One region of the Pseudomonas sp. GW821-FHT02A08 genome, then DNA from elsewhere that is predicted to be linked to it. Evidence: predicted binding sites of a transcription regulator. Region 1 holds the regulator's gene; each other region holds the start of a gene.

Region 1 (10,664 bases):
CTGAGTCGGAGCTGCCAGTCATCACGCTGGAGCCAAGGTTGGAACAGATATTGCTCAATAGTCTGCAAAAGGCAGGACAAGGCTCGGAAGAGGGCGTTCTGCTGGAGCCAAGCATGGCCGAGAAACTGCAACGTTCGTTGATCGACGCGGCGCAGCGTCAGGAGATGCAAGGTCAGCCGGTGATTCTGCTGGTGGCCGGTCCGGTTCGCGCGATGCTCTCGCGATTCGGCCGGCTCGCAGTCCCGGGTTTGCACGTGTTGGCTTACCAGGAAATTCCTGACAACAAGCAAGTGACCATCGTTGCGACAGTAGGGCCCAACGGCTGAGGTAGTGGTTTATGCAAGTTAAGCGTTTTTTCGCCGCCGATATGCGTCAGGCCATGAAGCTGGTTCGCGATGAGCTGGGCGCTGATGCCGCCATCATTGGCAACCGCCGGATCGCCGGGGGTGTCGAACTGACGGCTGCGCTGGATTACAAGCTGTCGGCGCTGGCGCCGCGGGTTCCGAACATGGAGCTCGAAGACGAGCTGCGCAAGACTCAGTCGCGGATCGTCACCGCCCAGGCCGAGTTGAGCCTGCGTGGCGATGGCGAGAGCGACAATGCAACCAATCGCCAGTTGTTCGCCGGCTTGCCGTTGACCGCCGCCGAGCCGCTGATCGAACCGACCTGCGCCGAACCCCGTCGCCCCGCGCCAGCCGCTGCGCCAGCGTCCGGTGGCGTGGATCCACGTGCGTTCGACTCAATGCGTTTCGAACTCAACAGCCTGCGCGAACTCATGGAAGTCCAACTCGGCTCCCTGGCCTGGAATCAGCTGCAAGGCAGCCGTCCCGACCAGGCCAACCTCTGGCGTCGCCTGCAACGCATCGGCCTGAGCGGCCCGCTGTCGCGCGACCTGCTGGCGATGATCAGCGAAATCGAAGAGCCTCGTCAGGCCTGGCGCATGTTGCTGGCGTACCTGGCGCGCATGATCGTTACGCCGCAAGTCGAGCCGCTGGAAGAGGGCGGTGTGATTGCCATGGTCGGCCCTGCCGGCATGGGCAAGACCACCACCCTGGCCAAGCTGGCCGCCCGCTACGTGCTCAAGTACGGCGCGCAGAACATTGCGCTGGTGAGCATGGACAGCTTCCGCATCGGTGCCCAGGAACAACTCAAGACCCTGGGGCGCATTCTCAATGTGCCGGTGACCCACGTCGATCCGGGCCAGTCCCTGGTGCAGGCGCTGGAGCCATTGCTGCGCAAGCGCGTGGTGCTGATCGATACCGCCGGCCTGCAGGCCAGCGATCCGGCCCTGCGCATGCAGCTCGAAAGCCTGGCCGGTCGTGGCATCCGCTCGAAAAATTATCTGGTCCTGGCAACCACCAGCCAGAAACAGGTTCTAACGGCCGCTTATCACAGTTACAAGCGTTGTGGGCTCGCAGGCTGCATCCTGACTAAACTGGATGAAACGGCAAGTCTGGGTGAGGTGTTGAGTCTTGCCATCAGTCATGAACTGCCGGTGGCTTACCTGACCGATGGCCCGCGGATCCCGGATGATTTGCATCTGCCGCGCCGTCATCAATTGGTCAGCCGCGCCGTGAGCGTGCAAATGCAGGAAGAACCCAGCGAAGAAGCCATGGCTGACATGTTCGCTGACATCTACCACAGCCCGACCAAGCAGGTTGGCTGAGGTATTAATGAACAGTTTTTGTACCTACATCGATGGTCTGCCATGCATTGTTCCGTTTGTGAACGCGCAGCCAGTAATGTGGCCTCCGTCTATGCAAGACAAGGTAAAGAAATAACATGGGCAGCATGCATCCCGTACAGGTGATCGCGGTGACCGGCGGCAAAGGTGGCGTCGGGAAAACTAATGTGTCAGTGAACTTGTCCCTGGCTTTGGCCGAGCTTGGCCGGCGCGTCATGCTGTTGGACGCGGACCTTGGACTGGCGAACGTCGACGTTCTGCTGGGCCTGACACCCAAACGTACCCTGGCCGACGTGATCGAAGGCCGCTGCGAACTGCGCGATGTATTGCTGCAGGGCCCCGGCGGCATCCGTATCGTTCCGGCCGCATCCGGCACTCAGAGCATGGTGCATCTGAGCCCCGCGCAACACGCCGGCCTGATCCAGGCCTTCAGTGATATCGGCGACAACCTCGACGTATTGGTGATCGACACCGCCGCGGGCATTGGTGACTCGGTAGTCAGTTTCGTTCGCGCAGCCCAGGAAGTGCTGCTGGTGGTGTGCGACGAGCCGACCTCGATTACCGACGCCTACGCCTTGATCAAGTTGCTGAACCGCGACTACGGCATGAACCGCTTCCGCGTCCTGGCCAACATGGCCCAGAGCCCGCAGGAAGGACGCAACCTGTTCGCCAAGTTGACCAAGGTCACGGATCGCTTCCTCGATGTCGCCCTACAATACGTCGGCGCGGTGCCCTACGACGAAAGCGTGCGCAAGGCCGTGCAGAAGCAGCGCGCGGTCTACGAGGCCTTCCCGCGTTCCAAGTGCTCGCTGGCGTTCAAGGCCATCGCGCAGAAGGTCGATACCTGGCCGCTGCCTGCCAACCCGCGCGGGCACCTGGAGTTTTTCGTCGAGCGGCTCGTGCAGCAGACAGCAGGACCTGTTCTATGACAGCCAGCGGCTACAACCTCTACAAGAAGTCGGCACGCGATGCGCAGTACGAGCTGATCGAGCGTTACGCGCCGCTGGTTAAACGCATTGCCTACCACTTGCTGGCGCGTTTGCCGGCCAGTGTCCAGGTCGAAGACCTGATCCAGGCCGGGATGATCGGCCTGCTTGAAGTGTCGACCAAATATGACGCCAGCAAAGGCGCCAGTTTCGAAACGTACGCGGGCATACGAATCCGCGGCGCCATGCTCGATGAGGTGCGCAAGGGGGACTGGGCACCACGTTCGGTCCATCGCAACACGCGCATGGTCAGCGATGCCATTCGCTCGATTGAAGCTAAAACCGGCCGAGACGCTAAAGATCACGAAGTTGCGGCCGAACTCCAATTGAGTCTCGATGATTACTACGGGATTTTGAACGACACCCTGGGCAGCCGGCTGTTCAGTTTCGACGACCTGTTGCAGGACGGCGAACACGAAGGGCTGCACGAGGATGGCGCGAGTGCTCATATTGAGCCGTCACGCGACCTGGAAGATGAACGCTTCCAGGCTGCGCTGGCGGATGCGATTGCCAATTTGCCGGAGCGTGAGCGACTGGTGTTGGCGCTGTACTACGACGAAGAGTTGAACCTCAAGGAAATCGGTGAGGTCCTGGGGGTCAGCGAATCGCGGGTCAGCCAGTTACACAGCCAGTGCGCGGCCCGTTTGCGGGGGCGTTTGGGGGAGTGGCGAGCGCGCTGAAGGCAGTGTGGGGACACTGCGAACGAGGCTGGTGTGGTGTTGAACTGCACCGGTCTCGATCTGTTGTGCTCCAGACAGTCATTGAGTGCTTTGCCGGATTGATTGAAATGGCGCGTCCAGGTGCTGGACGCGTTTAAGACTGCTTGGAGGTCGAATTGGACAAGAACATGAAAATCCTCATCGTTGATGACTTCTCAACGATGCGGCGGATCATCAAGAACCTGCTGCGTGACCTTGGGTTCACCAACACCGTCGAGGCCGACGATGGCACTACCGCCATTCCGGTGCTCAACAGCGGAAGCATCGACTTTCTGGTAACGGACTGGAACATGCCTGGCATGACCGGTATCGATCTGCTGCGCCACGTGCGTGCCGATGAAAAGCTCAAGCACCTGCCGGTGCTGATGGTGACCGCTGAAGCCAAGCGCGAGCAAATCATCGAAGCGGCCCAGGCCGGCGTTAACGGCTATGTGGTCAAACCCTTCACGGCCCAGGCGTTGAAAGAAAAAATCGAGAAGATTTTCGAACGCATCGGTTGATGAATGCGCCACGGGGGAGCTATGGGCAATAACGAAACTTCATTGGGCGACTTTGAGTCGACCCTGAAAAAACACGCCGTCGAATTGGTTGAGAGCCTTGAAAAAGGCAAGTTCGGCGACGCGGTGCAATTGATCCATGAGCTCAACCAGACCCGTGACCGTGGCCTGTATCAGGAAGTGGGCAAGCTCACTCGCGAACTGCATAGCGCGATCGTCAATTTCCAGATTGACCCGCACATGCCGCAAGCCGAAGAAGTGTCGCAGATCACCGACGCCACCGAGCGCCTGGGGTATGTGGTCAAGCTGACCGAGGCTGCGGCCAATCGCACCATGGATCTGGTGGAAAGTGCCACGCCGCTGGTCAATGGCCTGGCCGATGAAGCCAAGGTGTTGAGCGCGGACTGGGGGCGTTTCATGCGTCGCGAAGTCGGCGCCGAAGAGTTTCGTGAACTGGCCCGGCGGGTCGACGGGTTCCTGACGCGCAGCGGCACGGACAATCGCGCGGTGTCGGGCAACCTCAACGACATCCTGCTCGCCCAGGATTACCAGGACCTCACAGGCCAGGTGATCAAGCGTGTGACCCAGTTGGTCACCGAAGTTGAAAGCAACCTGCTCAAGCTCGTGCTGATGGCCAGCCAGGTGGACCGCTTTGCGGGCATCGAACATGACCGTGAAGCGATGCTTGCTGAAAAAGATCCACAAAAACATCTCTCTCAGGGTGAAGGTCCGCAGATTCATGCCGATAAAAGAGAAGACGTTGTGTCCGGTCAGGACGATGTGGACGATTTGTTATCCAGCCTGGGATTTTAGAGTTTTAGAATTTTAGGTTTTTTGGGTTTTTAGACCTGTAGGAGCACCCCCTTAATGAGCTTCGGCGCCGATGAAGAGATCCTTCAGGATTTCCTGGTTGAGGCCGGCGAGATTCTAGAGCAACTGTCCGAGCAACTGGTCGAGCTGGAAAGCCGTCCGGATGATGCGGATCTGCTCAATGCAATTTTTCGCGGTTTTCACACTGTAAAAGGGGGCGCCGGCTTCCTCCAGCTCAACGAGCTGGTGGAGTGCTGCCACATCGCCGAGAACGTGTTCGACATCCTGCGCAAGGGTGAGCGTCGCGTCGACTCGGAACTGATGGACGTGGTTCTCGAAGCGCTGGACGCGGTGAACAGCATGTTCAGCGAAGTCCGCGAACGCAGCCCGATCACGGCCGCGACACCGCAACTGCTCGCGGCGCTGGCCCGTCTGGCCGAGCCGCAATCGGCCGACGAGGTGGCTTCTGCGCCCGTCGCCGAGGTCATTGAAGAGCCAGTGGCCGAAACCGGTTCCGATGACATCACCGACACCGAATTTGAACAACTGCTGGACTCACTGAACGCCGTCAAGGCCCAGGCCGAGGCCCCGGTGGTTGCTCCAGCGCCGGCCAGCAATGCCGCTGGCAGCGATGAAATCACCGATGCCGAGTTCGAGTCGTTGCTCGATCAACTGCATGGTAAAGGCCAGTTCGCCGTTGACGCGGTGGTCCCGGCACCGGCTGCGCCAGAAGCCCCGAAATCCGCAGGCGACAGTTCCGATATTACTGACGACGAATTCGAAGCGCTGCTCGACCAGCTGCACGGCAAGGGTAACTTTGCTGTCGAGGCGCTGGAGTCGGCCATTGCTTCTGTGCCAGCACCCGCGGCACCCAGCGCGGTGGCGGCCGGCAGCGATCTGATTTCCGATCACGAGTTCGAAGCGCTGCTCGACGAATTGCACGGCAAAGGCAAGTTCAGCGAAGTCGGCACCGCGACGGTGGCCAACGGTTCGAACGCTTCCGTTGCGGCACCGGCAGCCAAGGCTGCGGCGCCGAAACCTGTGGCCAGGGCACCGGAGCCAAAAGCCGAAGCGCCGACCCCGGCAGCCGCTGCTGCACCGGCTGCTGCCCGCGCACCGGCCGCGCCTCCTGCGGAAAAACCGGCGAGCGAAGCCGAGACCACCGTGCGTGTCGACACCGCGCGTCTCGACGAGATCATGAACATGGTCGGCGAGTTGGTGCTGGTGCGTAACCGCCTGGTCCGCCTGGGCCTCAACAGCGGCGACGAAGCCATGTCCAAGGCCGTGTCGAACCTCGACGTGGTCACCGCCGATCTGCAAACCGCGGTCATGAAGACCCGGATGCAACCGATCAAGAAAGTCTTCGGGCGCTTCCCGCGCCTGGTTCGCGACCTGGCTCGCCAGCTCAAGAAAGAGATCAACCTGGAACTGGTCGGCGAAGAAACCGACCTCGACAAGAACCTCGTCGAGGCCCTGGCCGACCCGCTGGTCCACTTGGTGCGCAACGCGGTCGATCACGGCATCGAATCGCCGGAAGAACGCGAAGCCTCGGGCAAGGCCCGGGGCGGCAAGGTGATCCTGGCGGCCGAGCAGGAGGGCGATCACATCCTGCTGTCGATCTCCGATGATGGCAAAGGCATGGACCCGAACGTCCTGCGTTCCATCGCGGTAAAACGCGGTGTGATGGACAAGGATGCCGCCGATCGCCTGAGCGACACCGAATGCTACAACCTGATCTTCGCCCCGGGTTTCTCGACCAAGACCGAGATCTCCGACGTATCGGGTCGCGGCGTGGGCATGGACGTGGTGAAAACCAAGATCTCCCAGCTCAACGGCTCGATCAACATCTATTCGGCCAAGGGCCAGGGTTCGAAGATCGTCATCAAGGTACCGCTGACCCTGGCGATCATGCCGACGCTGATGGTCATGCTCGGCAACCAGGCGTTCGCGTTCCCGCTGGTGAACGTCAACGAGATCTTCCACCTCGACCTGTCGACCACCAACGTCGTGGACGGCCAGGAAGTGGTGATCGTGCGGGACAAGGCGCTGCCATTGTTCTACCTCAAACGCTGGCTGGTCAGCTCCGCCGCTCACGAAGAGCAGCGCGAGGGCCATGTGGTGATCCTTTCGGTGGGCACGCAGCGGATCGGCTTTGTCGTCGATCAGCTGGTGGGCCAGGAAGAAGTGGTCATCAAGCCATTGGGCAAAATGCTCCAGGGAACTCCGGGCATGTCCGGCGCCACCATCACCGGTGACGGCCGCATCGCGCTGATTCTCGATGTTCCGAGCATGCTCAAGCGTTACGCCACACGGCGTATTTGATTCTGGTGGAGCGGGGCGCCTGGCCTCGCTCCATCTAATGGAGTGTTTATGGCAGTCAAAGTCCTGGTGGTGGACGATTCGGGGTTTTTCCGCCGCCGCGTCTCGGAAATTCTTTCAGCGGATTCCAATATCCAGGTCGTCGGCACGGCGACCAACGGCAAAGAAGCGATCGATCAGGCGCTGGCCCTCAAGCCCGACGTGATCACCATGGACTACGAGATGCCGATGATGGACGGCATCACCGCTGTGCGGCACATCATGCAACGCTGCCCGACCCCGGTCCTGATGTTCTCCTCGCTGACCCACGAAGGCGCCAGGGTCACCCTCGATGCGCTGGATGCCGGCGCGGTGGACTTCCTGCCGAAGAATTTCGAAGACATCTCGCGCAACCCCGAGAAGGTCAAGCAACTGCTGTGCGAAAAGATCCTGAGCATCTCGCGCAGCAATCGTCGCGTCAGCACTTACAGCGCTCCGGCACCTGTGCCCGCACCCGCGCCAACACCCGCGCCTTCGAGCGTCGGCAGTTACGGCAGCAGTGCGCCCGTGCGTCCGGCACCGGCACCGATCCCTGCGCGTACCCATGGGGTCACCGCGTCGTCACCCGTGCCGAAACGCAAAGCCTACAAACTGGTGGCCATCGGTACGTCCACCGGTGGCCCGGTCGCCCTGCAGCGGGTCTTGACCCAGTTACCGGCCAACTTTCCGGCCCCGATCGTGCTGGTCCAACACATGCCGGCTGCCTTCACCAAGGCCTTCGCCGAGCGCCTGGACAAGCTCTGCCGCATCAGCGTCAAGGAAGCCGAGGATGGTGACATCCTGCGTCCGGGCCTGGCGTTGCTGGCGCCGGGTGGCAAGCAGATGATGATCGATGGCCGCGGTGCGGTGAAAATCCTCCCGGGTGACGAACGTCTCAATTACAAGCCGTGCGTGGACATCACCTTCGGTTCGGCAGCCAAGACCTTCGGTGACAAAGTTCTGGCGGTGGTGTTGACCGGCATGGGCGCCGACGGTCGCGAAGGCGCGCGCCTGCTCAAGCAGGGCGGCAGTTCGATCTGGGCGCAGGACGAAGCCAGTTGCGTGATCTACGGCATGCCGATGGCCATCGTCAAAGCCGAACTCGCCGACGCGGTGTATAGCCTCGATGACATTGGCAAGCACCTGGTCGAGGCCTGTATCTGATGGATGTTCTAAGCCTGATTGGCATCATCATGGCCTTCGTCGCCATCATCGGCGGCAACTACCTCGAGGGCGGCCATCTCGGCGCCCTGGCCAACGGCCCGGCAGCGCTGATCGTACTCGGCGGCACCATTGGCGCCGCGCTCCTGCAATCGCCGATGAGCGCCTTCAAGCGCGCCATGCAGATCCTCGCCTGGATCCTCTTTCCGCCCCGTGTCGACCTGGCCGGTGGCATCGACCGCGTGGTGAACTGGAGCCTGACGGCACGCAAGGAAGGTCTGCTGGGCCTTGAAGGCATTGCCGACGCCGAGCCCGACAACTACGCGCGCAAAGGCCTGCAACTGCTGGTCGACGGCGCCGAGCCGGAAGCGATCCGCAGCATTCTGGAAGTGGATTTCTACACCCAGGAAAGCCGCGACATCGAAGCGGCCAAGGTCTTCGAAAGCATGGGCGGTTACGCGCCGACCATCGGCATCATCGGTGCGGTGATGGGCCTGATTCATGTCATGGGCAACCTCGCTGATCCATCGCAACTGGGCAGCGGTATTGCCGTGGCGTTCGTCGCCACTATCTACGGCGTGGCCAGTGCCAACCTGGTGCTGCTGCCGATTGCCGCCAAACTCAAAGCCATTGCGCTGCGCCAGTCGCGTTATCGCGAAATGTTGCTGGAAGGACTGCTGTCGATCGCCGAAGGTGAAAACCCTCGCTCGATTGAGTTGAAGCTTCAGGGCTTCATGGATTGATGGGGGACATGGATCATGGCACGTCGTCGCCAGCATGAAGAACACGTCAACCACGAACGCTGGCTGGTGTCCTACGCGGACTTCATTACCTTGCTGTTCGCCTTTTTCGTGGTGATGTACTCCATCTCGTCGATCAACGAAGGCAAGTACAAGGTCATTTCCGAAGCCCTGATCGGCGTCTTCACCGATTCCGATCGCGCGCTCAAGCCGATCCCCATCGGTGACGAGCGGCCGAAGACCGTGACCCCGGCCAAGCCGCTGGTCAAGGACAGTGACCAGGTCGATGCCGGTGTCTCCGGCGCCAGCGATCCACTCAAAAGCATCGCCGACGACATCAGCGCGGCGTTCGGTGACCTGATCAGCTCCAACCAGATGACCGTGCGCGGCAACGAGCTGTGGGTCGAGATCGAGCTCAATTCCAGCCTGTTGTTCGGCAGCGGCGATGCCATGCCCAGCGACATCGCGTTCAGCATCATCGACAAGGTCGCAGCGATCCTGAAGCCGTTCGACAACCCGATCCATGTCGAAGGTTTCACCGACGATCAACCGATCCGCACCGCGCAGTACCCGACCAACTGGGAGCTGTCCTCGGCCCGCTCGGCCAGCATCGTACGCATGCTGGCGATGCAAGGGGTGAACCCCGGTCGCCTGGCGTCGGTGGGCTACGGCGAGTTTCAGCCGGTGGCCAACAACGCCACCGCCGAAGGCCGCGCCCGCAACCGTCGCGTGGTGCTGGTGGTGTCGCGCAACCTCGATGTTCGCCGCAGTCTGACCGGCACCGGAACCGCCCATGCGCAACCGGATGCCGCATTGAAGCGTGCTGGCACACAAACTGCACCGACCCCGGTCAAGTCGCCGGTACGAGAGAACGCCGTCAATTCTCCGTCACCGGCATTAACACGTTGAGCTATTTCTCGGTCGATCCGTGCGGCCGGGAGGAACAATCCGAATGAGAGTCTGGGCAGTCGCCAATCAAAAGGGTGGTGTCGGTAAAACCACTTCCTCCATTGCTTTAGCCGGTTTACTGGCGGAGGCGGGCAAGCGCGTGGTCGTGGTCGATCTCGACCCCCACGGCTCCATGACCAGCTACTTCGGCTACGATCCCGACACTCTGGAACACAGCAACTACGACCTGTTCCTGCACAAGGGCAACGTGCCGCAAGGCCTGCCGGGTCAACTGTTGCTGTCGACCAGTGATGAACGCATCTCCCTGTTGCCCTCCAGCACCGCACTGGCCACCCTTGAGCGCCAGTCGCCGGGACAGAGCGGTCTGGGCCTGGTGATTGCCAAGAGCCTGGCGCAACTGTGGCAGGACTTCGATTACGCCGTGATCGACAGCCCGCCCTTGCTCGGCGTGCTGATGGTCAACGCCTTGGCGGCGAGCCAGCAACTGGTGATCCCGGTGCAGACCGAACACTTGGCAGTCAAGGGCCTGGAGCGCATGGTCAACACCCTGGCGATGATCAACCGCTCGCGCAAACAGGCATTGCCCTTCACCATCGTGCCGACCCTGTTTGACCGCCGCACCCAGGCGTCCCTCGGAACCTTGCGCGTGCTGCGCGACAAATTCCCCGAGGAAATCTGGCAAGGCTACATCCCGGTGGACACCCGCCTGCGCGATGCCAGCCGTGCCGGGCTGACGCCTTCGCAGTTCGACGGCAAGAGCCGTGGCGTTCTCGCCTACCGTGCGTTGCTCAAGCATCTGCTGGCGGCGCAACTTGTTGCGC
Region 2 (10,664 bases), on a different contig from region 1:
GCAACACTTTCATTTCGGCGCTACGGGTGAGTCCCGCGACGACATCCAGAGGATTCAGCGCATCCGGAAAGAAACTGAAGAAAATGACATTGGGCCGTAACTGATCGGCAAGATTCAGCGCATTGGTGTAGGTGGTGGCCTGCGCTGTCACTTCCATTCGGGGCTTTCTGGCATCAATCAAGTCGTGAAGGCCCTTAAGCACGAGGGGGCGACAATCGATCAACATCACGCCTATTGGCTTTTCCTGGTCAGTCATCATCTTCCTGACCCCCTTGAAAAACCAACGATGGCCTCCACCCGCTTGCCTTCCTGGGTCAGCAACTTGCTCACTGGGTCGCCGTGATTGAAGGACAGATTTGAACGCCGGGAGGCCGTGATGGTGCCCGCCCAGGCATTGGCAACCAGCGGCCCCGGGGTCGTTTCCATCAACCGCACCGGCAGGGGGGGCGAACGTTTCCAAAAGGCAGGCAAAGCCCGAGCAAGAAGATAAATACGAATAATTATTAATGGAATACGCATGATGATGTGCTCCCGCGTGCCTCTCAACGGAGTCTAGGTCAGCCCGGAGTGCTGCCAGCCTGACCATCCGTCAGTCCTCGATACAAGCCCCGTGCGGATAGGCCTTGCTGATGATTTCAAGGAAGGGGGTAACCCTCGAAAATCAAGGTATTAGACTCGCCACAGTTGGCATGCGACTAAAGTCTGATCCTGATCAAAATCGTCAATTAACCGACAAATGGTGTGCAGTTAGGAGGGCTAACTTCGACTTAGTCAATTTGTTGGCGAAACCTGCCTGGCCGAGCCCACCTGCAAGCCGGAGCTTGAAGAAATCAGTGAGCAGCACTGGCCGCTCTCGTTTTCAGTAACGCTTTCACATATTCAGCGTGAGCGTTGAGGAAGGTTCTCAAGGGAATGCCATGGCTGGCCGATAACACGGGCAGTTACGAGCCTTTTCTTGAGGTCGATGCATGTGTTGATTGGCGTTCAGAAGGTGTTTGATGGCTAAGGGCTACCAGCTATCATCTGCGCGCCAAATCAAGGGCTGCGAAGCTGAGTCCGTCCGTGTATTTGCCTTTGGGTTCTTCTTCTTAAATTGCCTGGAAATCTTCGATGCTGTCGTATCACCAAAAGCGTTTTCTGATCGTCGATGATTTCTCGGACTTCCGCAGTTCGGTCAGGTCGATGCTGCGTGAACTGGGCGTCAAGGAAGTGGACACTGCCGATACCGGCGAGCAGGCGCTGAAAATGTGCTCGCAGAAGCAATACGACTTCATCCTGCAGGACTTTCACCTGGGGGACGGCAAGAAGAATGGCCAGCAGGTGCTCGAAGACCTGATGGAAGAAAAGCTGATCAGCCATGAAGCGGTGTTCGTCATGGTCACCGCCGAAACCAGCCAGGCCATGGTGCTCAGTGCGCTGGAGCATGAGCCCGATGCCTACCTGACCAAGCCGTTCAACCGTTCCAGCCTGGCCCAGCGCCTGGAGCGCCTGGAGCAGCGCAAGACCTTGCTCAAGCCGATCCTGCAGGCCCTGGATCGCGGCAAGCCGATGGAGGTGCTCAACGCCTGCATCGCCCTGTGCAAGCAAGACATCCGCTATTCGCCGCTGTGCTTGCGTTATCGCGCCGATGCCTTGCGCGACCTGAATCAGAACGAAGCGCTGGAGCGCCTCTATGACGGCATCATCGCCGACCGCCCGTTGCCATGGGCGTTTGCCGGGTTGGGCAAGTTGCTGTTCAAGCGCGGTCAGGTCGGGCAGGCCAAGGGCATTTATGAAAAAGCCCTGAAAGTCTTCCCGATGATGCCGTCGCTGTATGACGGCATGGCGGATGTACTGGTCGCCGAAGGGGATACCAAGGGAGCGCAGCGCGTCCTGGAAGAGGCGATTCGCCTGTCGCCGCTGGCGGTGCGTCGCCAGGCACTGCTCGGTAAGCTGGCGATGACCAACGAGGACTTCGACACGGCGGCCAAGGCCTATCGCCAGGCAGTGAGCCAGGGCGCGCAGTCACGGTTCAAGGATGCCGAGAGCAACCTCGGCCTGGCCCACGCCTTGATCAGCAAGGGCAGCGAACGGGGCCTGGACACGCGCACCCGCCTGGAAATCAACACCACATTGAGCGCCGTGGCCAAGGAAAACCCCTCCGATCCGGGCCTGCAAATCCGCGCGCGCCTGATGAAGGCCACCAGCCTGTTGCTCAACGACGCCGAGACGGCGGACAAGCTCACCGAGCAAGCCTTGCTGCGTCTGGACGGCATGGAGCAATTCATGAGCGCCGAAGCGGCCTTGCTGGTGGCCAAGCAGCTGAAAATGCTCGGGCAGACCGAGGCCGGTACCGCGATGCTGAAAAACTGCGTGGAAATCTACGGCGACGATCCGGTGGTCATGAAGGACATCGCCAAGCAGACCGACGACCCGAGTATCCTCAACTCCGGCAACGCCGCCGCGGAGCTCAACCGTCAGGGCGTGCGCGTCTACAAGACCGGCAACCTGGTGGAAGCCCGGCAGGTATTCCGCAAAGCCCTGGCGATGCAACCGAAGAACATCAGTATCGCCCTGAACATGGCGCAGTCGTTGTTGCACGGCACCGATACCAGCGTTCCTTCGGCGGAGCTGGAAGAGTGTCGTACCTGCCTGAAAATGGTCGGCCTGATGCCCGACACCGATGCGCGCTATCCGCGTTACCAGAAGCTGAAAAGCAAGGCGCTTGGCCAATGAACGAAAACGAGCAGGCACTGGATTTCTCCACGGTGATCGCCTCTACCGTGCACGACATGAAGAACTCGCTGGCCATGCTGATGCAGGCCCACAGCCAGTGGCTGGGGCGGTTGCCGGAGTCGATGCGGCAGGCTCCGGAGCAGGGCGTGATCGACTTCGAGTTCGCCCACCTCAACGGCATGCTGGTGCAGTTGCTGGGGCTGTACAAGCTCGGGGTCAACCAGATGCCGCTGCAACCGGCCTACCATGAGCTGGACGACTTCATCGAAGCGCAACTGGCTTGCCACCAGGAGGTGTTCGCCAGTCGCGGCATCATGGCCACCTTTGAAGTGGACCCGCTGAGCCCGCTGGGTTTCTTCGACCGTGAGTTGATCGCGTCGGTATTGGCCAACTGCATCAACAACGCCATTCGCTTTGCGCGGCATGCCGTTCTGATCAGCGTCAGCGACGAAGCCGGGCAACTGGTGTTGACCATCAATGACGATGGCGAGGGGTATCCGGTGCAGATGATCGAGCGCCAGGCCGATTACGTGCAGGGCATCAATCAAAGCACTGGCAGCACCGGGCTGGGCCTGTACTTTGCCGGGCGAATTGCCGCGCTGCATCAGCGCAACGGCGTGAGTGGACGTACCGAAATCAGCAATGGCGGTCCATTGGGCGGTGGGGTGTTCCGCCTTTACCTGCCCTGACCGGCAGCATATTTATCGACGCTGCTTGAAATTCCGAACACGTGGAGCCTATTTTGTACGGTCGCCGTTCACGGCCCGCACAATAACAAGGATTGCGTCATGACGACCGTTGGCCTGAGTTCACTCGCGCAGCGATTGACGGGCATTGATGAAGTTGAATGTGTCACGCCGGATTTGAATGGCGTTCCACGGGGCAAAGTGATGACCGCCGAGGGCTTTCTCGACGGTCGACGTTTGCAGATGGCGCGGGGCGTGCTGCTGCAATGCATCATGGGCGGATATCCGCCGGCGCGGTTTTACGGCAGCGACGATGGCGACCTGGCGCTGATCCCGGACCCTGCACAAATCCACCGCTTGCCCTGGAGCAATCCACCGCGGGCCTTCGCTATTTGCGATGCGGTGGAACTGGGCACCACCACCAGTTGCGGCCTGTCGACCCGTGGTCTGCTCAAGACCGTGATTGCGCGTTACGCGGCCCGTGGCCTGGCGCCCGTGGTGGCGACCGAGCTTGAATTCTTCGTTTTTGCGCCCAACACCGACCCGACTCAGTCGTTCCAGCCGCCGCTGGGGCTGGATGGTCGCCGCGAAGACGGTCAGTCGGCGTTCAGTGTCAGCTCCAATAACGGCCTGCGGCCGTTCTTCAATGAAGTCTACGAATGCATGGCGGCCCTGGGGCTGCCTCGCGATACCTTCATGCACGAAATGGGCGTCAGCCAGTTCGAGATCAATCTGCTGCACGGTGATCCGCTGTTGCTGGCCGACCAGACGTTCCTGTTCAAGCACTTGCTCAAGGAAGTGGCCCTCAAGCACGGCCTGAGCGTGGTGTGCATGGCCAAGCCCTTGGCGCATACACCGGGCAGTTCGATGCATATCCACCAGAGCGTGGTCGAGATCGATTCGGGGCGTAACGTGTTCAGCGACGAGACGGGGCAGGAGACGGCCACCTTCCGCCACTTCATTGCCGGTCAGCAAACGTGCATGGCCGATTTCACCGCGTTGTTTGCGCCGAACGTGAACTCCTACCAGCGCTTGTGCCACCCTTACGCCTCACCGAATAATGCCTGCTGGTCCTACGATAACCGGGCGGCGGGCCTGCGCATTCCGGCCAGTTTGCCGGTCGCCCGTCGGGTCGAGAACCGCCTGCCGGGAGCCGATGCCAACCCGTATCTGGCGATTGCCGCAAGCCTGGCGGCGGGGGTGCATGGCATCGAGAAGGCATTGGAGCCGAGCGCGCCGATCCAGGGTGAGTTCGAAGTGCCGGACAATCTTTCGTTGCCGTGTACCTTGCATGCGGCACTTGAGCGTCTGAAACGTAGCCAGTTGGCCAAGGAACTGTTCGGCGCGGAATTCATCGAAGGCTACATGGCTTCGAAGACCCTGGAGCTGACCAGCTTCCATGATGAAATTACTCCCTGGGAACGGCGTGTTTTAGCAGCCCAGGCCTGACGATCCGTCGACATCCGGCTATCGTTTAGCGATAGCCGATTCTCACTGCAAGGAGCCGCTCGGAACGCCGATGCGCCAAATCTGGAAATCCTTTCGAGCGCTGTATTTCGCCTCGCTGATGATGTTGATCGGCTCGGGCCTGTTGAGTACTTACCTGGGCTTGCGCCTGGCGGCCGACCATGTCGACAGCCTGTGGGTCGGTGCGTTGATGGCCGCCAACTACTTCGGCCTGGTGCTGGGGGGCAAGATCGGTCACCGGTTGATTGCCCGGGTCGGGCATATCCGGGCCTATTCGGCTTGTGCCGGGATCGTCGGCGCGGCGGTGTTGGGCCATGGCCTGGTCGATTGGCTGCCGGCCTGGCTGTTCCTGCGGGTGATCGTCGGCCTCGGCATGATGTGCCAGTACATGGTGATCGAGAGCTGGCTGAACGAGCAGGCCGAAGCCAGGCAGCGCGGGTTGGTGTTCAGCGGTTACATGATCGCCTCCTACCTGGGGCTGGTAATGGGGCAACTGATTCTGGTCATGCATCCTGCGTTGGGGCTGGAGCTGCTGATGTTGGTCGCCCTGTGCTTCGCCTTGTGTCTGGTGCCGGTGGCCCTGACCCGACGGATCCACCCGGCGCCACTGCATCCGGCTCCGATGGAGCCACGGTTCTTTATCAAGCGCGTGCCGCAGTCATTGAGTACGGTGCTCGGGGCCGGCCTGATCGTCGGTTCGTTCTATGGTCTGGCGCCGCTGTATGCCTCGCAGCAAGGGTTATCCACGGAGCAGGTCGGTCTGTTCATGGGTAGCTGCATTTTTGCCGGGTTGCTGGTGCAGTGGCCGTTGGGCTGGTTGTCCGACCGCTACGATCGGGCTGTGTTGATCCGCAGTTTCGCTTTCAGCCTGGCCTTGGCTGCGCTGCCGCTGGCGATCATGCCGCAGGTGCCGCTGGAGGTTCTGTTTATCGCCGGTTTTATCTGTTCGCTGGTGCAGTTCTGCCTGTATCCGTTGGCGGTGGCGTTCTCCAATGACCACGTCGAAGGCGATCGCCGGGTGTCCCTGACGGCAATGTTGCTGGTGACCTACGGCGTTGGCGCGAGTATCGGGCCGCTGGTGGCCGGCGTGCTGATGAAGCTGTTCGGCAGCCAGATGCTTTATGCGTTTTTCAGTTTCTTTGCGTTGGTGCTGGTATGGCGGATTCGCCCGAAAGCGGTGACCAACCTGCATCAGGTGGAAGATGCGCCGCTGCATCACGTGGCCATGCCGGACAACATGACGAGTTCACCGCTGGTGGCCTGCCTCGACCCGCGTGTTGATGAGCAGGTGGTGCAGGATCAGATGCAAAACCCGGTGAGTACCGGGCCAGAGCCTGAGTCAGAATCTGAAACTGTCACCGAGGCTGAAACCGATCAGCCACCGCAAGACCCTGATACAGGGCGGGACCCTAACTTCAGCGAGGCCAGGCCTTAAATCCGGGGCATAAAAAAACGGGCAGTCACCGCAAGGGACTGCCCGTTTTTTGTTGAGGCGCTCTATCAGAGATCGTCTTTGTCGAACCGGCGTGCTTCGCGTTGCAACTGGTAGACGAAGCGTTCGACCTGACGCTGCACCAGCCCGCTCATGTTGTGGAAGCGAACGCCGGCGAAGGTGGTGGAGATCCTTTCTTCGAAGTGCAGGTAACGCAACTCGACCGGCGCGGTCATCTTGCCGAAGGGCAGGTCGGCGCTGAAGCGGTCGTAGACCTGACCCAGTTGCAGGCTGCCGGTGATGTCGCCGTCGAAGCGCAGTTTGCAGCCGGTAGCGGAAATGTCCAGCAACTTGCCGCTGATCAACGCCTTGAGCTTTTCGCCGTCGAGGTTGACGTTGACCAGTTGTGCCAGCTTCAGCGCGGCGCGGAATGCATTGCGGCGCTGGTGGTACACCACTTCATCGGGCAGGGAGCCGCGGTAGCAGCGGCTGCCACCGGATTCGTCGATGTTCAACCGGCCGTTGCTTTCCCAGGCAATGCGTACGCCTTCGTGGAAGCCTTCGACCCTGAACGGCTCGCCCGCCAGCAGGTAACGCTCGCCATCACGGGGAATCATTTCGTCCAGGGCAATCATGTTGCTGTCACGGTCCAGGTCCACCAGGTAGCTCTGGAAGCGCTGGCTGCGCTCGTGGAACGTGATAATCAGCGGGTCATGGCTTTCGAGCAGCTGGCGCAGGTTGCTGGAGATTTCCAAGGGCGTGGAGAGCACCTTGGGTGGCTGCGGAGCATCATCCACGGATAAGGCATTGGACACGGTTAATCAATCTCCAGACAAAATTTGACTACGGCAGGCTAGCAGTTTGCCAGTATGTTGCGCCTCTTGATAGAGCGGGGGCATTGACTGGCTCATGCCTGACTGAGCGGGCGCGGCTTGGCAAGCTTGGAGAATGTTCCGCTGGCATCGTAAAGCGCCGGGGTTTCACCGCCGGTGAGGATTTTCAGCTGGGTGGCCGTCGCAGCCTGCTGAGTGAGGATCGACTGGCCGTTGTTGGCGTTGATGGCCTGGCACTGGGCCAGGAGATCGGTCAGCACGTCACTTTGCGCCAGCAACTGCTCGCCAATGCTCGACTGGCCGGCCAGTTGCTCCAGGCCGCCACGGTTGGTCGGCAGGTTGAGGCTGGCGAGGATTTCACTGCGCTTGCGGCCATGCTGTTCGAGCAAAACGACCAACGCTTGTTTCTGCGCCAGGATGTTCTCGAGCAATGGCATGTCACGGCCATGCAAGGCGAGGGATTCGGTCTGCAGTAATTCCAGCAGTTGTTGCGCTGGAGCAAAGTCGTCGGTGATCAGTTGCAGTAAATTTGTGTCGTGCATGGCTGGCCTTGGGTTTTAAGCGTCCAAAAGCCTGGCGCCGGCGGTGGCCTAGCGCTGGGCTTCGAAGTTGAGCAGTTTGCTGGCTACACGGTTGCTGTCGACTTTATAGCTGCCATCGGCAATCGCTGCTTTCAACTCGGCCACGCGGGCGTTGTCGACGGCAGGCTGATCACGCAGCTTGTCAGTGACCTTCTGCAACTGTTGAGCCTCATCGCTGAGATGTACCGATTCCCCGCTTTTGACGGTACCGGCCTGTTCGGCCGCGGACTCCAGCGGCGCGGATTTGCCGGCCTCGGCGCTTTCCTTGCTGGCGCTGGTACGTGTACTGCCCGTCAGGGACGAGGAGCTGTTCAAACGGCTGAAATCGATGACCATGATAAAAAACCTCTGGGAATTTGGACGCTTGCCATGGTTTCGGCCATTCCCTGGAAAACTTTAGGCTCATTTATCAATGAACCTTGCGCGCGCCAGCGCTTGCCCTGCATGGAGCACAGTCTAGGGAACAGCCGCGGCAAGCGCCACATTCCGATGAACAGAGAACCTTACATGGACACTTCCACCTGCCCCGGCGCTATGACCTGCGCCTTGATGACTCGTTGGGAATTGAGGTTTTTCACCCGGATCTGTTCGCTCAGGCTGCCGTTTGACAGCGCTTCGCCCGGCATGCGCACGCTGAGGGTACCGCTGCGGGCGGTGATCACCACCTGATCGCCCTTGCGGATGACTTCGGCCTGTTCGATGTTCACCAGGGTAATCACCTGATCGGCGACCATTGGTCGGGTCAGTCGCTGCCCGATCACCTGATCCAGGGAGGTCAGGTAGCCCTGGCTGATGAGACTGATATCGCGCTCGCGCAGGACCACATCCAAAGGCTCGACAATGGCGGCGCGGCGCAGTGGCCGGGCGCTGGTCACGACATCGCGAAACAGGCGGACTTGAGCGGGTACGAAGACGGTCCAGGGAGACGCGCCCTCGCAGCGAACCTTGACCGTGACCCGTCCCAGCGGCTTGGGACTCTCGAGCGTTGCTGTCAATTCCTTGTCGCACATGGGCATGTGCATGCGCGGATCGAGCGGGTTGACCTGGATCTCGTAGCGACCTTCCGTTTGACTGGTAGCCAGATAGTCTTCTACGGTGAATTCAAGAAAGCCCTGAGTGACGCCGATAAGCATGTCAGGCAAGGTAACCGCGTCAGCAAGGGCAGGGCTGCCAGCGTTGAACAGGCAAACGGTCGCCAGCACACCGAGCCATTTGCGGTAGGGTGTGGTCAGGCGTCGAAAAAATGTCGGTTCTGTGTTCATAACGATTAAAAAAGCAAGCGCCGTGCCGTTTAGTGATGAAGGCGCGTCGCAACAACACTTGGCGTTGGTTTAGGAGTCTGGGCATGGCTGGTGTAATGGATTCGGTAAACCAGCGCACGCAACTGGTGGGGCAGAATCGCCTTGAGCTGTTGTTGTTCCGTCTCGACGGCCAGCAGCTGTACGGGATCAACGTATTCAAGGTTCGGGAGGTGTTGCAATGTCCCAAACTGACGCTGATGCCCAAGTCCAGTCCTGTCGTGTGCGGCGTGGCGAACATCCGGGGGGCGACCATTCCGATCCTTGATCTGGCGATGGCGACCGGCTCCGGCGCGTTGAAGGACAAGCACAACCCCTTCGTGATCATCACGGAGTACAACACCAAGACCCAGGGTTTCCTGGTCCGCTCGGTGGAACGCATCGTCAACATGAACTGGGAGGAGATCCACCCGCCGCCCAAGGGCACCGGGCGCGATCACTACCTGACGGCGGTGACGCGGGTCGACAATCAGTTGGTCGAAATCATCGACGTCGAGAAGGTGCTGGCGGAAGTGGCACCGACGCCGGAAGCGATTTCCGTGGGCGTGGTGGATGTCGAAACCCAGCACAAGGCGCTTTCGTTGCGCGTGCTGACGGTCGACGATTCGTCGGTGGCGCGCAAGCAGGTCACGCGTTGCCTGCAGACGGTCGGCGTCGAAGTGGTGGCGTTGAACGACGGGCGGCAAGCGCTGGACTACCTGCGCAAACTGGTCGACGAGGGCAAGAAACCGGAAGAAGAGTTCCTGATGATGATCTCCGACATCGAGATGCCGGAGATGGACGGGTACACCCTGACGGCGGAAATCCGCAACGACCCGCGCATGCAAAAGCTTCATATCATCCTGCATACTTCGTTGTCGGGGGTATTCAATCAGGCGATGGTCAAGAAGGTCGGTGCCGATGACTTCCTGGCCAAGTTCCGTCCTGATGACCTGGCATCCCGGGTAGTCGACCGGATCAAAGCAGCAGATATCAGCCAGGGGCCCGCGCCCCTGGCAGTCAACACGATTTAAGAGGCGGCATCATTGTCTACGGGTAATTTGGATTTCGAACAGTTCCGGGTATTCCTGGAAAAAGCCTGTGGCATTTTGCTCGGTGAAAACAAGCAGTACCTGGTCTCCAGCCGTCTCAACAAACTGATGGAACAGCAAGGCATCAAGTCTTTGGGAGAACTGGTTCAGCGCATGCAGACCCAGCCGCGCAGCGGTTTGCGCGAGCAGGTGGTGGATGCCATGACCACCAACGAAACCCTGTGGTTTCGTGACACCTACCCGTTTGAAGTCTTGAAGAACAAGGTACTGCCCGAAGCCATCAAGGCCAGTCCCGGCCAGCGCCTGCGCATCTGGTCGGCGGCGTGTTCGTCGGGCCAGGAACCGTATTCGCTGTCGATGTCCATCGACGAGTTCGAGCGGGTCAACATGGGTCAGTTGCGGATGGGGGTGCAGATTGTTGCCACCGACCTGTCCGGCACCATGCTGAACAACTGCAAGACCGGCGAGTACGACAGCCTGGCCATCGGCCGCGGTCTGTCGCCCGAGCGCCTGCAGCGTTATTTCGACCCGAAAGGACCGGGGCGCTGGGCGATCAAGGCACCGATCAAGAGCCGTGTGGAGTTCCGTTCATTCAACCTGCTGGACAGCTACGCGAGCCTC
Region 3 (10,664 bases), on a different contig from region 1:
GCGCCTGGGCCATTTGCCCGATGCCCTGGTGACCACATCCTACGTGCTGCTTCAGGGCGTGTTCGATGCGCTGCACGACTTCCCGCTGAAAAACCGCCCGCTGCGCCTCGGCACATTCGGCGACACCCAGTTGCTGGACTTCCTGCCGCTGCCGGTCAACGCCATGGCCCAGCAACACCAGTTGATCGCCGACAAGGCCCTCGCGCTGGCCCTGGCAGCCATCGAGCAGTCGGATTACCGGCCCGGCGTGCAAGCCATCGCGCGCACGTTCAAGCAGCGTATTCGCCAGGACTGAACCGTGGAGCTGATCGACACCCACACCCATCTGGATTTTCCGGACTTCGACGCCGACCGTCAGGCGCTGCTGGCCGAAAGCCGCGCCCTCGGGGTGCGGCGGATCGTGGTGCTGGGGGTTTATCAGGCCAATTGGCAGCGGGTCTGGGAGCTGGTGCGAAGTGATCCCGACCTGCACGCCGCGTTCGGACTGCACCCGGTGTACCTGGACGATCATCGCCCGCAACACCTGAGCGAACTCGGCGATTGGCTGACCCGCCTGGCCGACCATCGGCAACTGTGTGCGGTGGGCGAAATCGGCCTGGACTACTTCATCGAATCCCTCGATCGCGAGCGCCAACAGGCGTTGTTCGAGGCGCAATTGCAACTGGCGGCTGACTTCAATCTTCCGGCATTGATCCATGTGCGGCGTAGCCATGCGGCGGTGATTGCCACGCTCAAACGGTTTCGCCTGAAACGCGCCGGGATCATCCACGCCTTCGCCGGCAGCAAGGAGGAGGCGCGGGAATACATCAAGCTCGGTTTCAAACTCGGCCTTGGCGGCGCCGCGACCTGGCCTCAAGCACTGCGCATGCACCGCGTGCTCGCCGAGCTGCCACTGGATTCTGTGGTGCTGGAAACCGACTCGCCGGACATGGCGCCCGCCATGTTCCCCGGCCAACGCAACAGCCCGGCACACTTGCCGGCGATCTGCGCGGCACTGGCGCAATGGATGGCAATCAGCCCGGAACGACTGGCGGCTGCCAGCACCGCCAACAGCTGCGAAGTGTTCGGCTGGTAATCAGTCAGCGTGAGCCCTGGCAGCCTCCAGGATCAGCGTCAGGTGCTGACGTCGGCGGAAGTAACGAACCACCGCGAAGTACACGAACAAGACGATCAGCGAAGCATTCAGCTGTTCGATGACACTGAGCATTCCCACCCACTCCATCACCAGCGCCACGAGCAAGGCCGTGCAGACCATCACCCGCAGGCTGGCGCGCAACAGCGAAAAAGAGTCGAGAGACTTGAAGCGCTTGATCTGTTCCGGACAACGTAACTGAACATGTTTCCGGCAGTGGGCACAGGCAAACGCTTCATTGATCGCAATGGCGTTGAGTTGCCAGGGTTGAAGCAGCAACGTGCGCTGACAATGCGCACAGCGTCCCTGGACTCCTGTTGTTGCAGCAGACATGACCAAGCTCCTCCATGGCGGTAAACCGCGTTAATCTTCCTTGATTGAACTCCAAATGCCAGCGCACGAAGAGAATCAGGAGGACTCCCACCTGGAAAGGGAAAAAGTATTACAAAATCTTCCGACAGCACATCAAAACTGTGGGAGCGGGCTTGCCCGCGAAAGCGATCGTTCAGTCACATTAATGTTGGATGTGCCGCAGTCTTCGCGGGCAAGCCCGCTCCCACAGGGTCCCGAGAAGAATTTCAGACCCGGAATGCACTGATCAACTGCTTCAACTCCACGACCTGGGCCGACAACGCCCGGCTGGCATCTTCGGTCTGATGCGCACCTTCAGCGGTACGCTCGCCGGCGCGATTGATCTCGACGATGTTCTGGTCGATGTCGTGGGCCACGGCGGTTTGCTGCTCCACGGCGGCGGCAATCTGCTGGTTCTGGTCGACGATCATGCCGACCGCACCCAGGATGTTTTCCAGCGCCCGCTGGACCTTCTCCGACTGCCCCACCGTGCCGCTGGCCATTTCATGGCTGGTGCCCATGGCCTTGACTGCTGCGCCGACACCACCATGGAGCCTGGCGATCATCTGCTCGATTTCTTCGGTCGATTGCTGGGTTCGTTTGGCCAGGGTCCGGACTTCGTCGGCTACCACGGCGAAACCACGCCCCTGCTCACCGGCCCGTGCGGCCTCGATAGCGGCATTGAGCGCCAGCAGGTTGGTCTGCTCGGCGATGCTCTTGATCACTTCGAGCACGCGGCTGATGGACTGGCTGTCGCTGGCCAGTTGGTTGATCACCAGTACCGATTGATCGATCTCGCTGGCCAGTGCGGCAATGCTGCCTTGCTGCGACTCCACCAGGCCGCGTCCATTGATGGTCTCATCGTTGACGCTGTGGGCACTGCTCACCGCCGCGGCGGCACTGCGCGCCACTTCCTGGGAAGTGGCCGACATCTGGTTCATCGCCGTGGCCACTTGTTCGATCTGTGTGCGCTGCCCGGCGACGGCCTGGTTGCTTTGCGCGGAAACGTTTTCCACTTGCCCGGCCTGACGCTCGACTTCGCTGACGGTCTGCCCCACCCGCTCGATCAGGTCATGGATTTTTTTCACCGTGCCGTTGAATACCTCGCCCAGCTCACCCAACTCATCGCGGCTGTGGGCGCTGAAGGTCACGGTCATGTCCCCGGCCGCCACCTTGTCCATCACCCCACCCAGGCGTTTGAGGGTGGTGCGGGTCGAGGCATAGAAACCGCCGTAGAGGTAGAAGATCAGTACAAACACCACAGACAACGCCACGGCCTGCATGATCATGTGTGTACGATTCTGGTCCAGGCGTTGCTGCAACTGTGGGCCGAGATACTTCAGGGTTGCTTCATTGAGTTGGTAGGTCTGGTCCATCAGGGCAGTGACCTGATCGTAAAAACCCTGCCACGGCGCATCCAGAGTGTCGGCCATGACCACTTGTTCTTCGAACAGCTCGCTGGCCTTCTTCAACGACGCCCGGCTGCTATCGGCCTGTGCGGCCAGGGTTTCGCGTACGGCTTTGCTGGAACCCAAGGCATCCTGCAACTTCAGGCCATACTCGGCCTGGAGCTTTTCAATCTGCGCCAGCAATTCATCGAAACGGGTACTCGAAGCCGAATTGATGAACCCCTGCCCCAACGAATAAGACCCCATTGCCCGACCTTCGCCCAGGATCTGGGTGACCCGCGGCGTGACGAGGGTGACGAGCTCGCTCAACTGACGCATGTCGCTCTGGTTGTCGCGACTGAGGCCGGACTGGCTGGTGATGAGCTGGCTGAAAATCTGCGCGCTGCCCACCAGTTTGCCGATCAAGGCACTTTTGCTTTGCAGGGAGTTCTCCGTTTGCTGGGCCTGGAACGCGGCGATCATTTCATCGCGTTTGCCATCAAACACCGCGACCTGCTCCGGGTCGCTGGTCATCGCGGTCAGCCCTTGCAGGCGCGTCAGAATATTCTGCTCGAGGGTGCTGATCTTCGATTCGACATTGCCGGCCTTGCCGGATTGGCCGAGGCTGACATTGATCTGCACCAGGTTGTTCAGGGTTTCCAGATCACGCCGCAGCATCAGGCTGCTGCCCAACAGGTCGAGACTTTGCAGTTCGATGCGTGTGCCCTGGAATTCGCGATAGGAGTCACGCACCAGATAGAAGTTGGTCACCAGCATCGGCACCAGGAACAGTACGCTGATCAGGCTGAACTTCATGCCGAAGCTCAGGCGGTTCATCAGTGCGACAGCGGGATAGAGCAAGCTCTTCACTGGATGTCTCCCTTCAATTTCTTATTTTTTTTATTGGCGGGCGCAGACAGACGGCAGATAGCCACTATTCGACGCTATCTCTGTATAACTTAAATCGGCAGGAAGTTTTGTAACTTAAGGTTAACGACAGGGCGAAGCACTTCGGACTAGTGATCGCCCCGTGGCGAGGGAGCCTGCTCCGGCGGCCCCGTTAATGCAGGACTGTCCACAACGCAAACCCGGCATACCAGAGCACCGCCGCACGCAGCAGCAGCGCCCAGATGCGGTCCAGATTGTTGATGCCTTCCGCGCCGGTCACCGGCGCCGGAATTTCACCGGCCACCAGCCCGACTCTCACTATCAATTGCGCGGCGCTGATGTTCCAGTTCAGCAGCTCATGCAGCATGACCCGACTGACCGCAACAAAATTGCCGACCAACGCCAAACTCGCCGCCAGCAGACGCACCGGCAACCAGTCGAAGGCGTGACGCAGTTGCCCGGCGCGCTCGACCAGCGCAGGGGTTTTCCCGTGTTCTTCGGCCAGCGCCAGCAGTCGATAACTCAGTGCCGCGACCGGCCCCAACAGGAAGTACCAGAAAATCACCGCGAAAAAGCTATGGTAGGCCTCCCACAGCAAATGCCCTTCGACCTGCTCGAGCAACTGCTCGCCACTGTCCGCACAGATATCCAGATCGCGCTTGGCGACATGGGCCGCCGCTTGCAGGTCCTCCCGACGCCAGGCATCGCGGAACGGTCCGAGATCGCCCAGCAGATCACCGCGCCCCAAGCTGTAGATCACCACCAGCAAATGGATCGGCAACGCCAGCAACCCGTAGGCCACCGGCTCGATGACGACCAGCAGCAACCCCAGCAACGCCACCGGCAACAACACCATTACCGCCAACACCAGCCATGGCCGGTTTGAAAGTCGCGGGCTGGCCTCAAGCTTGTTCAGCTCGTGTGTCCAGCCATTGTCACGCTGGACCCGATGACGCAGGGCCGAGAACTTCTCGATCCACACCGCCAACAGCAACACCAGAAAACTCATCGTCCTTCCTCTTGTGCCAGGGCGGCACGATAGCGTGCCCAGTCGAACGCCGGCCCTGGATCGGTTTTGCGCCCCGGTGCAATGTCGCTGTGCCCGCAGATGCGCTCTGTGGTGATTGCCGTGAACGCCTGCTGCAACTGGCGGGTCAGGGCTGTCAACGCGATGTATTGAGCGTCGGTGAACGGCAGATCATCCGTGCCTTCGAGCTCGATGCCCACGGAAAAATCGTTACAGGTTTCCCGCCCCTGGAAACACGAGACGCCGGCGTGCCAGGCGCGCTCAAGACAAGAGACAAACTGAGTGACGGTGCCGTCACGTTCAATCAGAAAGTGCGCAGACACTCGCAGGTCGGCGATCCCTGCAAAGTAGGGATGTTCCGTGACATCCAGACGATTCTGGAAAAATTCCTGCACCTTGCCGGTCTGAAATTGCGCGGGCGGCAGACTGATATTGTGGATCACCAGCAGGGAAATCTCGCCCTCGGGGCGCGCATTGAAGTTGGGCGAAGGGCATAAACGCACACCCTGACACCAACCGCTCGCGGGGTCCAACTGCATACCGACTCCTTCAACGTCGACTGTGTTGGCACAGTATGCCGCGATAATCCATCGGGGCGCGATCACTTGCCGCGTTTAAGGCGCTTTAGGTTGCCGATCTCAAACAGGCGCTTGTTCGGAGTCGACGGCCGACGCCGACAACGTCAGGGACTTGACCAAATGCAGGCACCAGCGCCAACGTAACGCGCTGATGCCTTGGGTTGGTCGCTGACATGGCCCTATAATCGAGCCACTTTGTTTGTGGAGTCCGTTATGCCGAATCTACGTCTCGCCGATCTGACCGCCGAAATCGAAGCCAACGTGCGCCGTGCGTTGCGTGAAGACATTGGCAGCGGCGACATCACCGCGCAGTTGATCCCGGCCGAACGCCTGGCCAAAGCCACCATCATTACCCGTGATGCGGCCGTCATCAGCGGCACCGCCTGGGTGGATACCGTGTTTCGGCAACTGGACCCACGGGTGGCGGTGCACTGGCAGGTTGCCGACGGCGAACGGGTTGCGCCCAATCAGGTACTGTTCCACCTCGAAGGCCCGGCGCGCTCACTGCTGACCGGCGAACGCAGCGCCCTGAACTTCCTGCAATTGCTCTCCGGCGTGGCGACCCGCGCGCAGTACCTGGCGGACTTCGTGGCCGAGACTCAGGTCAAGCTGCTCGACACCCGTAAAACGCTGCCGGGGCTGCGCCTGGCGCAGAAGTACGCCGTGACCTGCGGCGGTTGCCACAACCACCGCATCGGCCTGTATGACGCCTTCCTGATCAAGGAAAACCACATCGCCGCCAGCGGCGGCATCGCGCAGGCCATCGCCGCCGCGCACAAGATCGCCCCGGGCAAACCGGTCGAGATTGAAGTGGAAAGCCTGGATGAATTGAAAGAAGCGCTGGCGGCCGATGCCGACATCATCATGCTCGACGAACTGAGCCTGGACGACATGCGCGAAGCCGTGCGCCTGAACGCCGGCAAGGCCAAGCTGGAGGCCAGCGGCGGGATCAACGAAAGCACGTTGCTGCCGATTGCACAGACCGGGGTGGATTACATTTCGATCGGTGCGATGACCAAGGATGTGAAGGCGGTCGATCTATCGATGCGCCTGAGTCTCTAGGAGCAGTTACAAGCGGCAAGCTGCAAGCGGATCTGCTTTGACTTGTAGCTTGCCGCTTGAAGCTTGAAGCTGCTTTCAAACCACCAGATTGTTCATCTCGCAGTACTCTTCCCACTCGACGCCCAAGACTTCGGCCGCTTCTTTATGCAGCTTCAGTCGTTCTGCTTCGTACTCTTCCGGCGTTGAGGTGTACTTGAGTGTCAATTCCCACGGCTGCAAGCCCTGGGCTTCCGCTTCGTCCTCGAACGCCCATTGAATCTGGTCTTTCTGATCATCGGCACTCAGGTCCTTGATCTCTTCCATCAGATCCGGCACATCCAGCACGTACTTTTTCAGTGCTTCTTCGTGTCTGGCTTCTTGGGTCAATTCTTTTATTGTCATGGCGTTCTCGTTGATCTGGGGAATGGAAGATGGATCTGGATCATCAAGGATCTCTCTGACGCAAAAAAACCGTATGAAGCGCGGTTTGTCTGGCCTTCAGAACCATTCGGGATCATCTGAAAACAAGTCTTGCTGGTGCCCGAGACAGGAATCGAACCTGCGACCTTCGCGTTACGAGTGCGCTGCTCTACCGGCTGAGCTACACGGGCGGTGGGCTAAACCTAGCACTGACTTCAGGGGCAGGCAACTTCCGGAGCGTCTCAATTTCCTGCAGACAAAAAAATGCCCCACCGTTTTCACGGCGGGGCATTTTCTATAACGTTGAAGCGGTCAGGCGCGGGGGGTAATTAAACGCCCGAAGCCTTGGCTGCTGCCACGTCTTTGATGGACAGCTTGATACGGCCGCGGTTGTCCACGTCCAGTACCAGAACTTCCACTTCCTGGCCTTCTTTCAGAATGTCGGTCACTTTCTCAACGCGAGCGTCGCTCAGCATGGAGATGTGAACCAGACCGTCCTTGCCCGGCAGGATGTTGACGAATGCGCCGAAGTCAACGATTCGCTCAACCTTGCCGACGTAGATCTTGCCGATCTCGGCTTCAGCGGTGATACCCAGAACGCGCTGACGAGCAGCTTCTGCCGCTTCCTTGGTTTCGCCGAAGATCTTGATCGAACCGTCGTCTTCGATGTCGATCGAAGCCTTGGTCTCTTCACAGATCGCACGAATGGTCGCGCCGCCTTTACCGATGACATCACGGATTTTGTCGGTGTCGATTTTCATCGCGATCATGGTCGGAGCGTTGGCCGACAGCTCGGTACGCGACTGGCCAATGATCTGGTTCATCTGGCCGAGGATGTTCAGGCGCGCTTCCAGGGCTTGGCCCAGAGCGATTTCCATGATCTCTTCGGTGATGCCCTTGATCTTGATGTCCATCTGCAGCGCGGTGACGCCTTTGGCGGTACCGGCTACCTTGAAGTCCATGTCGCCCAGGTGGTCTTCGTCACCCAGGATGTCGGTCAGGACGGCGAATTTCTCGCCTTCTTTAACCAGACCCATGGCGATACCGGCAACCGGCGCCTTCATCGGCACACCAGCGTCCATCAGGGCCAGGGAAGCGCCGCAAACGGAAGCCATCGAGCTCGAACCGTTGGATTCGGTGATTTCCGAAACCACGCGGATGGTGTACGGGAACACGTCAGCGGCAGGCAGCATGGCCGAAACCGAACGACGAGCCAGACGGCCGTGACCGATTTCACGACGACCAGCGCCACCCATGCGACCACACTCGCCCACCGAGAACGGAGGGAAGTTGTAGTGCAGCATGAACGGGTCTTTCTTCTCGCCTTCCAGGGTATCGAGCAGCTGTGCATCACGGGCAGTACCCAGAGTTGCGACGACCAGAGCCTGGGTTTCGCCACGGGTGAACAAAGCCGAACCGTGGGTTTTTGGCAGAACACCGACTTCGATGTTCAGCGGACGTACAGTCTTGGTGTCGCGACCGTCGATACGTGGCTTGCCGTTGACGATGTTTTCGCGAACGGTGCGGTATTCGATTTCGCCGAAAGCCGCTTTGACTTCGCTGGAAGAAGGCTGGCCTTCTTCACCGGACAGTTTGGCAACGACCTGGTCCTTCAACTCGCCCAGGCGAGCGTAACGGTCGGCCTTGACGGTGATGGTGTAGGCCTGGGAGATCGCTTCGCCGAACTCGGCACGGATAGCGCCCAGCAGTTCGGTGGCTTCTGGCGCAGGAGCCCAGGTCCAGGTTGGCTTGGCAGCTTCAGCGGCCAGTTCCTTGACGGCGTTGATCACAACCTGGAACTCGTCGTGAGCAAACAGTACCGCGCCCAGCATCTGGTCTTCGGTCAGCTCTTTGGCTTCCGATTCAACCATCAGTACGGCGTCCGAAGTACCGGCAACGACCATGTCCAGGCTCGAAGCAGCTTGCTGCTCGTAAGTCGGGTTCAGCAGGTAGCCGGTGCTTTCGTGGAACGCAACGCGGGCAGCGCCGATCGGGCCATCGAAAGGAATGCCGGAGATCGCCAGGGCAGCCGAGGTACCGATCATCGCAGCGATGTCCGGATCGGTCTTCTTGCTGGTGGAAACGACGGTGCAGACAACCTGCACTTCGTTCATGAAGCCTTCAGGGAACAGCGGACGGATCGGACGGTCGATCAGTCGGGAAGTCAGGGTTTCTTTCTCGGAAGGACGGCCTTCGCGCTTGAAGAAACCGCCAGGGATCTTACCGGCAGCGTAAGTCTTTTCCTGGTAGTGAACAGACAGAGGGAAGAAGCCCTTGCCTGGATCGGCTTGTTTTGCACCGACTACGGTCACCAATACGCTGACGTCGTCGTCAACGGTGACCAATACTGCGCCGGAGGCCTGACGGGCGATACGGCCAGTCTCGAGGGTAACGGTCGACTGACCGAACTGGAATTTTTTGATTACCGGGTTCACGGTGTCCTACCTTCTTTGTGGCTCTTGGGGGAACTGGTTTCTTGCGAAATTCTTGGGCAATGCCGGGTATCGGCCCGACCGGTTTGTCCAGGTGTTACTCAGGCAAAGCAGGTATCCAGATAAAACTTGAGGCTGGAAGCCTGTCATGCGCCGGCGGGAAACCCGCTGGTGCACGACAGACAACCAACCTCTAGCGCAATCGCTTATTAGCGACGCAGACCCAGGCGACCGATCAGAGTCTGATAACGACCCAGATCCTTGCCTTTCAGGTAGTCCAGCAGCTTACGACGCTGGTTAACCATGCGGATCAGACCACGACGGGAGTGGTGGTCTTTACCGTTGGCCTTGAAGTGACCTTGCAGCTTGTTGATGTTGGCGGTCAGCAGTGCAACTTGCACTTCTGGCGAACCAGTGTCACCAACAGCTTGCTGGTAGTCAGCAACGATTTGAGCTTTTTCTTGAACGTCGAGAGCCATGAGGCAATCCTTTTATCAGGAAACTGTTTATCGAAAAACAGTTTCAACAGGCCAGGGACAAATCCCTGTATCTAAAAAAGAGTAGTGACCGTGCCTGTTGACAGCCACCCTCGCCAGCCTGCTGTTACACAGACTGGTTTCGGTCATTCTGACCGAATCAAACGACGCGGCGCGATGCGCCCGTCTTCGCTCACTTCACCGATACCGATGAAGCGACCATTGTGATCCTGTACCCGCACCATGCCGAACTTCGGAGCATCCGGGGCACGCACCGGCTGGCCGTTGAGCCAGTAGAACGCACTCGCTTCCGAAAACTGCAGCAGTGGCCAATCCAGCAGGCCGCTGTCCGATGGCATCAGGAAGCGATCGACCGCTTCGTTGCCGCCTTCGGCATGTACCGCTTCCAACTCTTCGAGGGTAACCGTCTGCGCCAGGGTGAATGGCCCGGCCTGGGTACGTCGCAGTTCAGCAACGTAAGCGCCACAACCGAGTTGCTCACCGATATCCTCCACCAGGGTACGGATATAGGTGCCTTTGCTGCAATCCACCGCCAGCCGCGCAGTATCACCTTCGAAGGCCAGCAATTCCAAGCGCGTAATAGTAACAGAACGCGGTTCGCGCTCCACTACTTCGCCTGCACGAGCCAGCTTGTACAGCGGCTGGCCATCACGCTTGAGCGCCGAGTACATCGGCGGTATCTGACTGATTTGCCCGCGAAATTTCGGCAGTACAGCCTCGACATCGGTGCGACCAACGGTCACCGGGCGTTCCTGCAAAACTTCACCTTCGGCATCCGCCGTGGTGGTGGTCTTGCCCAGTTGCGCCAGGGTTTCATAGCCCTTGTCGGAATCGAGCAGGTATTGCGAGAACTTGGTGGCTTCGCCGAAGCAGAGCGGCAACACGCCGGTGGCCAAGGGATCGAGGCTAC

The links. Region 1 encodes FliA, which starts transcription of late flagellar genes. Its sites were predicted from a motif close to CTAAAGTTTNNNNNNNNNNNGCCGNTAA; they were not measured.
Region 2: the regulator FliA is predicted to act here: its motif matches at 8,087-8,114, upstream of flgM (flagellar biosynthesis anti-sigma factor FlgM).
Region 3: the regulator FliA is predicted to act here: its motif matches at 3,833-3,860, upstream of AC07W4_RS16095 (methyl-accepting chemotaxis protein).

The regions. Positions count from the first base shown of each region.
Region 1 is NZ_JBWKWD010000017.1:49,872-60,535, reverse strand. It holds gene flhA (flagellar biosynthesis protein FlhA) at 1-326, shown strand, start outside; gene flhF (flagellar biosynthesis GTPase FlhF) at 338-1,666, shown strand; gene fleN (flagellar synthesis regulator FleN) at 1,783-2,613, shown strand; gene fliA (RNA polymerase sigma factor FliA) at 2,610-3,350, shown strand; gene AC07W4_RS14165 (chemotaxis response regulator CheY) at 3,518-3,889, shown strand; gene AC07W4_RS14160 (protein phosphatase CheZ) at 3,911-4,699, shown strand; gene AC07W4_RS14155 (chemotaxis protein CheA) at 4,754-7,018, shown strand; gene AC07W4_RS14150 (protein-glutamate methylesterase/protein-glutamine glutaminase) at 7,067-8,197, shown strand; gene AC07W4_RS14145 (flagellar motor protein) at 8,197-8,937, shown strand; gene motD (flagellar motor protein MotD) at 8,953-9,843, shown strand; gene AC07W4_RS14135 (ParA family protein) at 9,887-10,664, shown strand, end outside.
Region 2 is NZ_JBWKWD010000051.1:3,664-14,327, reverse strand. It holds gene AC07W4_RS25620 (response regulator transcription factor) at 1-256, opposite strand, end outside; gene AC07W4_RS25615 (hypothetical protein) at 256-519, opposite strand; gene AC07W4_RS25610 (tetratricopeptide repeat-containing response regulator) at 1,111-2,715, shown strand; gene AC07W4_RS25605 (sensor histidine kinase) at 2,712-3,404, shown strand; gene AC07W4_RS25600 (glutamine synthetase family protein) at 3,606-4,850, shown strand; gene AC07W4_RS25595 (MFS transporter) at 4,921-6,303, shown strand; gene AC07W4_RS25590 (flagellar brake protein) at 6,369-7,115, opposite strand; gene AC07W4_RS25585 (flagella synthesis protein FlgN) at 7,208-7,675, opposite strand; gene flgM (flagellar biosynthesis anti-sigma factor FlgM) at 7,724-8,050, opposite strand; gene flgA (flagellar basal body P-ring formation chaperone FlgA) at 8,218-8,976, opposite strand; gene AC07W4_RS25570 (chemotaxis protein CheV) at 9,060-10,025, shown strand; gene cheR (protein-glutamate O-methyltransferase CheR) at 10,038-10,664, shown strand, end outside.
Region 3 is NZ_JBWKWD010000021.1:17,418-28,081, forward strand. It holds gene cra (catabolite repressor/activator) at 1-295, shown strand, start outside; gene AC07W4_RS16085 (TatD family hydrolase) at 299-1,075, shown strand; gene AC07W4_RS16090 (hypothetical protein) at 1,076-1,465, opposite strand; gene AC07W4_RS16095 (methyl-accepting chemotaxis protein) at 1,711-3,741, opposite strand; gene ampE (regulatory signaling modulator protein AmpE) at 3,932-4,768, opposite strand; gene ampD (1,6-anhydro-N-acetylmuramyl-L-alanine amidase AmpD) at 4,765-5,325, opposite strand; gene nadC (carboxylating nicotinate-nucleotide diphosphorylase) at 5,578-6,426, shown strand; gene AC07W4_RS16115 (DUF6388 family protein) at 6,502-6,807, opposite strand; tRNA gene AC07W4_RS16120 (tRNA-Thr) at 6,941-7,016, opposite strand; gene pnp (polyribonucleotide nucleotidyltransferase) at 7,155-9,260, opposite strand; gene rpsO (30S ribosomal protein S15) at 9,467-9,736, opposite strand; gene truB (tRNA pseudouridine(55) synthase TruB) at 9,880-10,664, opposite strand, start outside.